2 regions of the Streptomyces bottropensis ATCC 25435 genome follow, and region 1 is predicted to be linked to the other one. Evidence: riboswitches for the same ligand, from Rfam matches in the RefSeq annotation. Region 1 holds a riboswitch; the other holds the start of a gene.
The links. A riboswitch is a leader RNA that binds a small molecule or an ion and turns the genes downstream of it on or off. The one in region 1 is predicted to bind S-adenosylmethionine.

Region 1 (4,636 bases):
TACATGGGCTTCTCCGAGGGCCTGATCCGTGTCATGCCGGGCTGGGAGATCAACTTCTGGGGCCACACGCTCGTCCTGGGCGTGTTCATCCCGCTGGTGATCTTCCCGCTGGTCCTGGTCGCGATCGCGGTCTACCCGTTCATCGAGTCCTGGGTCACCGGCGACAAGCGCGAGCACCACATCCTGGACCGCCCGCGCAACGTCCCGACCCGTACGGCCTTCGGTGTCGCGTGGATCACCTGGTACATGGTCCTGCTGATCGGTGGTGGAAACGACCTCTGGGCGACCCACTTCCACCTGTCGATCAACTCGATCACCTGGTTCGTCCGGATCGCGTTCTTCGTGGCCCCGGTGATCGCGTTCATCGTCACCAAGCGCATCTGCCTCGGCCTGCAGCGCCGGGACAAGGACAAGGTGCTGCACGGTCGGGAGACCGGCATCATCAAGCGTCTGCCGCACGGTGAGTTCATCGAGGTCCACGAGCCGCTCAGCCAGGAGCAGCTGCACACGCTCACGGCGCACGAGCAGTACGCGCCGGCCGAGATCGGTGCCGCGGTCGACGAGAACGGTGTCGCCCGCAAGATCACGCGCCTGTCGAAGCTCCGCGCCAAGCTGAGCAAGGGCTACTACGGCGAGGACAGCCAGATCGCCAAGCCCACCGTCGAGGAGTACAAGGAGATCACGAGCGGCCACGGCCACCACTGATCGTCCCGCTTCGCCACACCACGGTCGAAGGGCCCCCGTCCGATCTTCGGACGGGGGCCCTTCGCCGTGCTCCGACCTGGATAGGGTGGGTGCATCAGTGATTTCACGATCCGCGCGGCCCCTTTCTGCCCGCGGTGACGACACCCAGGAGCGGCTATGAGCGCTGTGACCCCCGCTGGAGGCGACACCGCGGCGGGCCGTTCCTGGCCGGCGGTACTGAACGCGCTGCTGTCCGGGCACGACCAGGACGCCGGTGCCACCTTCTGGGCGATGGACCAGATCATGCGCGGCGAGGCGACGGACGCGCAGATCGCCGGGTTCGTGGTGGCGCTGCGGGCCAAGGGGGAGACCGTCGAGGAGATCACCGGTCTCGTCGACGCGCTCTACGAGCACGCCAACGTGATCGAGGTGGCCGGGGAGACGGTCGACATCGTCGGCACGGGCGGGGACGGCGCCAAGACGGTCAACATCTCCACGATGTCGTCGATCGTCGTCGCCGGTACGGGCGCGAAGGTCGTCAAGCACGGGAACCGGGCCGCGTCGTCGGCGTCCGGCGCGTCCGACGTGCTGGAGAAACTGGGCGTCAATCTGGAGCTGACCCCGAAGCGGGTGGCCGAGGTCGCCGACGAAGCCGGGATCACCTTCTGCTTCGCGGTGAAGTTCCATCCGGCGCTGCGTCATGTGGCCGCCGCGCGGGGCCAGTTGGGCATCAGGACGGTCTTCAACGCGCTCGGCCCGCTGGCCAACCCCGCGAAGGTGCGCGCCCAGGCCGTCGGTGTCGCCGACCCCCGGATGGCCCCCATCATGGCGGGCGTCTTCGCCGGGCGCGGCAACTCCTCGCTGGTCTTCCGGGGCGACGACGGCCTCGACGAGCTGACGACGACGGCGACGTCACGGGTGTGGGTCGTCCGGGACGGCAAGGTCACCGAGGAGGCCTTCGACCCGCGCGACGTGGGGCTGGAGCTCGTGCCCGTGGAGGCGCTGCGGGGGGCCGACGCGTCGTACAACGCGGATGTCGCGCGGCGGTTGCTGGGCGGCGAGACCGGGCCGGTGCGGGATGCGGTGCTGTTGAACTCGGCGGCGGCGCTGGTGGCGTTGTCGCCGACGTCCGGGCCGCTGGCGGAGCAGCTGCGGGACGGGATGGCCAGGGCCGCGGAGTCGATCGACTCGGGGGCTGCGCGACAAGCTCTCGAACGGTGGGTCGCCGCCACCAACCGGTAGTGCGTCGGGCGCGGGCCCGGTGGGGCTTCTCGCGCAGTTCCCCGCTCCCCTGAAGACATCAGGCCCTGCGGGCCTGAAGGACGGCGGTCGGGCGGGGCTGGAGGACGGCGGTGGGGCGGGCCAAGGACGGCGGTCGGGCGGGCTTCAAGGGCGGTGGTGGGGCGGGGAAAAGCACGGGGCGCGGCCCCTGCTTTTCAGGGGCGCGGGGAACTGCGCGAGGAGCCCCCACCGGACCCGCACCCGCAGACGAAACCGCGCCCTCGACCCGTCACGCGCCCCATTCCGCCATCCGGACACGAGTTGCGGCGCGCCGATCACTTCACGTACGTTCCTGATCAGGTCATGAGTGACAGCCCTAAGCCCCGGCTGGCTGTCCGGCAACCCTCCGTCGTGGCGGGGTGCCCCGGGTGAAGACCGGGCCGTAGGCAGCGAGGTCTACGGCAAGCGCGGCTTCGAGGGAGTCTTCCGTGAGCAAGCGAATGCGATAGGGCCGCCGAGCCCCGCCTCCGCGCACCCTTTTCTCTTTTCTCCGCATGCCCTCCTTCGGCATGCCCCTCACGGGAGTTCGCCATGTCTGTCTCCACCCTTGCCGCCGACCGTGCCGTCTGTGCCCCGCTGCCCGTTCTGGGCCGAGATGTCACCGTCCCCCTCGTCACCGGTGGTGAGGTCACCTACGCCGCCCTCGACTACGCCGCCAGCGCCCCGGCCCTGCAGCGCGTGTGGGACGACGTGGCGGCGTACGCGCCCTACTACGGCAGCGTCCACCGCGGTGCCGGCTACCTCTCCCAGCTGTCGACCGACCTCTTCGAGAACGCCCGCACAACCGTCGCGGAGTTCCTCGACTGCCGGGCCGACGACCAGCTGATCTTCACCCGTTCGACCACCGACTCCCTGAACCTCCTGGCCGCGGCCCTGCCCGCCGACTGCCAGGTCTTCGTCTTCGAGACCGAGCACCACGCCTCGCTGCTGCCCTGGCGCGACGCCCGGGTGACCTACCTGGACGCGCCGCGTACGCCCGGGCAGGCCGTGGCCACCCTGGTGGCCGCGCTGGCCGGACGTGACCCGCACGGGCCGGCGCTGGTGTGCGTCACCGGTGCCTCGAACGTCACCGGGGAGATCTGGCCGGTGCGCGAACTGGCCGCCGCCGCGCACGCGCACGGCGCGCGGATCGTGCTCGACGCCGCCCAGCTGGCGCCCCACCACCCCGTCTCCGTGCAGGAGCTGGACGTGGACTGGGTCGCCTTCTCGGGGCACAAGCTGTACGCGCCGTTCGGGTCCGGCGTGCTCGCCGGGCGCGCCGACTGGCTGCGTGCGGCCGACCCGTATCTCGCGGGCGGCGGCGCCAGCCGCAAGGTGACCCGCCGGACGGACGGCGGCGTGGACGTCGAGTGGCACGAGAGCGCCGCGCGCCACGAGGCCGGCTCGCCCAACGTCATCGGTGTTCACTCCATCGCCTCCGCCTGCAAGGCCCTCACCGAGGCCGGGTTCGACACGCTGGTCGCCCGGGAGCGGCATCTGATCGACGCCGTACGGGCAGGGCTCGCCGAGGTGCCCGAGGTGCGGACCCTCTCCCTCTTCGGGGACGACGCCCCGCGCGTCGGCGTCCTCTCCTTCGTCGTCGAGGGCTGGAACAGCTCCCACTTCGCCGCCGCCCTCTCCGCCGAGTACGGCATCGGCGTACGCGACGGCCTCTTCTGCGCCCACCCCCTCGTCCGCACCCTCCTCGGCAGCGACCCGCAGAACCAGGGCGAGTGCGGCGCGCCCGAGGCGGCGCCCGGCGAGCGCTCCCTCAACGCGATCCGGGTGAGCTTCGGCGCGGGCACTCCCGACGAGCACGTGGAGCGCTTCGTGCGCGCCGTGAAGGAACTCGTACGGAACGGCGCGAAGTGGAACTACCGCACGGAGAACGGCCGTTGCGTCCCGGCCGTCTGACCCGAACGGGCTGATCCCCCGGCGTGTCCCCGACGTGGGTGCACGGGGTGCGGGCGCTGCGCCAGAAGGACCCTCGGCGGGAACGGCACGCACACCGCACGGGTCGTCGACGCGGACACCGAGGGCGAGCGGCCGTGGACGGCCACGGAGTCCGTCGACGGGCCGAACCTGCGCGACGCCGTCCTCGACCGAGGGCGTCGCGGCCGTCGACCTCCCCGACCGACCCCCGCCGCAGCGGCCCGCGTGAGAGGCCCCTAGCCGTCCAGCCCGATGGCGAAGGCCGCCTCCAGGTCGTGCTGGGAGTAGGCGCGGAAGGCGACATGGGTGTCCGTGCCGAGGACGCCCGGGATCTTGCTGATACGGCCGGGGATCACGTCCGCGAGGTCCTCGTGCTCCTTCACCCGCACCATGGCGACCAGGTCGTACGTGCCGGTCACGGAGAACACCTCGGTCACCGAGTCGATCGCGGCGATCGACTCCGCGATCTCCGGGATCCGGTCCACGCTGGTCTTGATGAGCACGATCGCGGTGATCACGGCTGTTTCTCTCCCTCGGGGGCCGGAGCAGGGACGTGTCCTGACGCGTCCGCTGGCGGTTTCACTCTAGCCCCACGCCCGAAACGCCCCCACGCGAAGACGAACCCCAGTGCGAACCCGACCAGGTGCGCCAGATAGGCGACGCCCGGCCCCGAGGTCTGCCGCCCCGCCGCCAGCCACTGCAGGCTCACCCAGAACGGCAGGGTCACCCATGCCGGGAAGCGCAGCGGGAGGAAGAAGAG
Region 2 (4,636 bases), 1.8 Mb from region 1:
CGCCGCGACCAGCCGCTTGCCCCGCTCCGCCCGCTCGGCCGCCGGCAGGTTCAACGCCTCGTCCAGCGCGGCCGCCGTACCCACCACGTCGTACGGGTTCACCACCACGGCGTCGTCCCCCAGCTCCTCGTACGCCCCGGCCTCCCGCGACAGCACCAGCACGCACCCCTCCTCGGAGATCACCGGCACCTCCTTGGCGACGAGGTTCATGCCGTCGCGGATGGGGTTCACCAGGGCCACGTCCGCGAGACGGTACGCGGCGAGGGAGCGTGCGAAGTCGTCCTTGAGGTGGAGGAGGACCGGGGTCCAGTCCGGTGTCCCGTACCGCTCGTTGATGTCGTCCGCGACCCGCTGGACCTCGGCCATGTAGTCCCGGTACACCGCGAGGTCCTGCCGCGACGGGTACGCGAAGGCGACGTGCACGACGCGCTCGCGCCAGGTCGGCCGGTCGTCGAGGAGCTGCCGGTAGGCGTGCAGGCCGCGCACGATGTTCTTCGACAGCTCGGTGCGGTCGACGCGGACGATCGTGCGGCGCGGGGTGCCGTCGGGGGCCGTGCCGATCTGCTCCCGCAGCGTGACGATGCGTTCGTCGACGTCCGCCTGGTGGGCACGGGTCCGCAGGAAGTCGGCGTCGGCGCCCAGGCCGTGCACGCCGATCCTCGTGCCGGACGCGGCGTCGGGGCCGAGGACGGCGTGACAGCACGCGGTGAACGCGTCCGCCCACCGCCGGGTGAGGAACGCGGCGCGGTCGGCGCCGAGGATGCCGTCGAGCACCTGCGCGGCGATGTCGTCGGGGAGCATCCGGAAGTAGTCGACGGGCGCCCACGGGGTGTGCGAGAAGTGGCCGATGCGCAGGTCGGGGCGGAGTTCGCGCAGCATGCGGGGGACCAGGACCAGGTGGTAGTCCTGCACCAGGACGGCCGCGCCCTCCGCCGCCTCGTCGGCGAGCGCCTCGGCGAAGGCGCGGTTGTACGTCTCGTACGCCGCCCACTGCCGCCGGAACTCCGCGTCGAAGGCCGGTTCCAGCGGGGTCTGGTAGAGCATGTGGTGCACGAACCACAGCGTGGAGTTGGCGACGCCGTTGTACGCGTCGTGGTGCACGTCGGCGGGGATGTCGAGCATGCGCACGCCCGGTTCGGCGATGCCGCGTCGTACGGCCTCGCGGTCGCCGTCGCCCAGGGCGGAGCACACCCAGACGGCGCCGGAGGACGGGTCGATCGCGGAGAGGCCCGAGACGAGACCGCCGCCGCCGCGCTTCGCGCCGAGCGTGTCGGTCCTCTCGTCCAGCGTGTAGGTGACGGGTCCCCGGTTGGACGCGACGAGTACGTGGGCCGGGCCGTGCGTTGATGCCATAAGGCTCAACCTAGCCCGGGGGTTCGGCGGTCAAACGTGCGGTTCGGCCGTATACAGGAGTGCCTCGGGGGGTGGGGGGTGCGGGTGCGTCGGCGGGTGCGGGTCCGGTGGGGCTTCTCGCGCAGTTCCCCGCGCCCCTAACAGCCCAGCCCCTGCTTTTCAGGGGCGCGGGGAACTGCGCGACCGGCCCCCGGCACCCGACACCCCCGGCCCCGAAAAAAATTACGCCGCCTTCCGCTCCGCGTACTCCGCGATCTCCACCATCGGCTGCCGTTCCTCCAGGTCCACCGAGTACGTCCGCGGCTCGAACCCCTCCCGTCCGCGCTCGAACTGCGTCAGGACGGGACGTATCAGGTGGCCGCGGGCCAGTCGGAGCTGGGCCGTGCGGTAGATCGCCGCGGACATGCGGCCCAGCGCCTGCCCGTCCTGGTGGCGGTGTTTGCGGACGCCCACGTCGACCTGGGACAGGGCGTCGAGGCCGACCAGGTGCAGCGCGTCGACCAGCATGCCCAGCTCCACGCCGTAGCCGACGGGGAACGGGAGCCGTTCCAGGAGGGAGCGGCGGGCCGCGTACTCGCCGCCGAGGGGCTGGACGAAGCCGGCCAGCTGGGGCCAGTGCATGTTGAGCAGGGGACGGGCCATGAGTTCCGTCACACGGCCGCCCTGGCCGGCGGCGGAGCCCAGGGGGCGGTCGTACATCGCCTTGACGAGGTCGACACCGGGGTCCGTCAGCAGCGGGCCGACGATCCCGGAGACGAAGTCGGACGAGAACTCCCTGAGGTCCGCGTCGATGAAGCAGACGATGTCACCGCTCGTGACGAGCAGGGAGCGCCACAGGACCTCGCCCTTGCCGGGCACGGTCGGGACGCGGGGCAGTATGTCGTCGCGGTGGACGACCCGCGCGCCGGCCGCCGCCGCGACCTGCGACGTCCGGTCGGTGGAGCCGGAGTCGACGACCACGATCTCGTCGACGAGCGGGACCTGCCGCATGAGGTCGTGGCGGATGATCGCGACGATGTCGCCGACGGTCTCCTCCTCGTTCAGCGCGGGCAGGACCACGCTGACCGACTGGCCGCAGGCGCGTTTGGCGGCCATGATCCTGTGGAGCGGGCGGTCGGCCATGGACCAGGAGCGGGTACTCAGCCAGCGCTCGACTTCCTTCAGCACAGTGCGCGGCTCCTCTGCGTTCATCTCGCGGTTCGGACGGCTCTCTCAACTGTCCTGGCCTTCGGTTACAGTCTTGGACAACGCTGGTGACCATCGCATGTCGGTGCCCGTCGGCGTATACAACCAAATACCGCTCATCCAGAGGGGCAGAGGGATACGGCCCGATGAAGCCCCGGCAACCCTCCAGCCGGTCTGACCACGTTGTCGTGGTGAGGCTCCCGGCTCGGGAAGGTGCCAAATCCGTCTCACGGCGAAGTGCGTCGTGAGGAAGATGAGGAGAAAGGGCCTCGCCTCCATGGCTGCGCAGACTGTTGCAAGCACCATCGATTCCACCTCCACAGTAGACCTCGGGCCCGCCGCCGCCCTGAGCTGTCGGGAATGCGGTCACCGGGTACCGCTCGGACCGGTCTTCGCCTGTGAGGAGTGTTTCGGGCCTCTGGAGATCGCGTACGACTACTCCGCGTACGACACGGAGGAGCTGCGGAAGACGATCGAGTCCGGCCCCGCGAACATCTGGCGGTACGCGCCCCTGCTGCCCGTCCCGGCCGACGTGGCGACCAAGCCGAACATCAACCCCGGCTGGACCCAGCTCGTCAAGGCAGACAACCTGGCCGCCGCGCTCGGCGTCGACGCCGGCAAGCTGTTCATCAAGGACGACTCCGGCAACCCGACGCACTCCTTCAAGGACCGTGTCGTCGCCCAGGCGCTGGAAGCCGCCCGTGCCTTCGGCTTCACCACCCTCTCCTGCTCCTCCACGGGCAACCTGGCCGGTGCCGTCGGCGCCGCCGCCGCCCGCGCCGGTTTCCGGTCCTGCGTGTTCATCCCGCACGACCTGGAGCAGGGCAAGGTCGTCATGGCCGCGGTCTACGGCGGCGAGCTGGTCGGCATCGAGGGCAACTACGACGACGTGAACCGCTTCTGCTCCGAGCTGATCGGCGACCCGGCCGGCGAGGGCTGGGGCTTCGTGAACGTCAACCTGCGGCCGTACTACGCGGAGGGCTCCAAGACCCTGGCGTACGAGATCTGCGAGCAGCTCGGCTGGAAGCTGCCGGACCAGCTGGTCGTGCCGATCGCCTCCGGATCGCAGCTCACGAAGATCGACAAGGGCCTCCAGGAGCTGATCAAGCTCGGCCTCGTCGAGGACAAGCCGTACAAGATCTACGGTGCGCAGGCCGAGGGGTGCTCGCCGGTGTCGGTGGCCTACAAGGCGGGCCACGACGTAGTGCGGCCGCAGAAGCCGAACACCATCGCCAAGTCGCTCGCGATCGGCAACCCGGCGGACGGTCCCTACGTGCTCGACATCGCGCGGCGGACCGGCGGGGCCGTGGAGGACGTGACGGACGAGCAGATCGTCGAGGCGATCAAGCTGCTGGCGCGGACCGAGGGGATCTTCGCGGAGACCGCCGGCGGGGTGACCGTCGGCGTCACGAAGAAGCTGATCGAGGACGGCGTCCTCGACCCGACGCTGACCACGGTCGTGCTCAACACCGGTGACGGTCTCAAGACGCTGGACGCGGTGGCCGGGACCGGCCTGACCGCGACCATCCGGCCCAGCCTCGATGCGTTCCGAGACGCCGGTCTCGCGTAAGGGCCGGTAGTCGTTCGTCCGCGGGTCCGTGGGGGCTGGTCGGGCCCACGCGGCGGCAGCCGCATAACCGGTACAGCCCCGCGCCCCCAACTCTTCTGCACCGACCGGAGGTCACAAGTCATGAGCGTCAACGTCCGCATCCCCACCATCCTTCGCACCTATACCGGTGGGCAGGCCGAGGTCCAGGCCGAGGGGGCCAACCTCGCCGAGGTGATCGCCGACCTGGAGAAGAACCACAACGGGATCGCCGCCCGGGTTCTCGATGATCAGGGCAAGCTGCGGCGGTTCGTGAATGTGTACGTGAATGACGACGATGTCCGGTTCGAGCAGGGGCTGGAGACGGCGACGCCGGACGGTGCGGGCGTGTCGATCATTCCCGCGGTCGCCGGTGGCTGACCGCCGGTCCGTACCCGCCGGTAGTAACCGTCGGTAACTTTGATTACCGAGAGTTCATCGAATTGCCCCCTCCGCGAGAGAAGCGGAGGGGGCAATTCTCTATGGTTGAGCACTGTAGAGTTGGGGAACCCG

Region 2: it holds a riboswitch for S-adenosylmethionine, as region 1 does, so the genes downstream of both, thrC (threonine synthase) here and STRBO_RS0129900 (aminotransferase class V-fold PLP-dependent enzyme) in region 1, are expected to answer to the same signal.

What each region holds. Positions count from the first base shown of each region.
Region 1 is NZ_KB911581.1:6,705,827-6,710,462, reverse strand. Features, by position in the region: gene qcrB (cytochrome bc1 complex cytochrome b subunit) at 1-705, shown strand, start outside; gene trpD (anthranilate phosphoribosyltransferase) at 862-1,926, shown strand; SAM riboswitch class IV at 2,265-2,379, shown strand; gene STRBO_RS0129900 (aminotransferase class V-fold PLP-dependent enzyme) at 2,497-3,858, shown strand; gene STRBO_RS0129895 (Lrp/AsnC family transcriptional regulator) at 4,113-4,394, opposite strand; gene STRBO_RS0129890 (rhomboid family intramembrane serine protease) at 4,391-4,636, opposite strand, start outside.
Region 2 is NZ_KB911581.1:8,481,076-8,485,711, reverse strand. Features, by position in the region: gene STRBO_RS0137545 (alpha,alpha-trehalose-phosphate synthase (UDP-forming)) at 1-1,353, opposite strand, end outside; gene STRBO_RS0137540 (glucosyl-3-phosphoglycerate synthase) at 1,576-2,520, opposite strand; SAM riboswitch class I at 2,652-2,798, shown strand; gene thrC (threonine synthase) at 2,816-4,108, shown strand; gene STRBO_RS0137530 (MoaD/ThiS family protein) at 4,229-4,504, shown strand.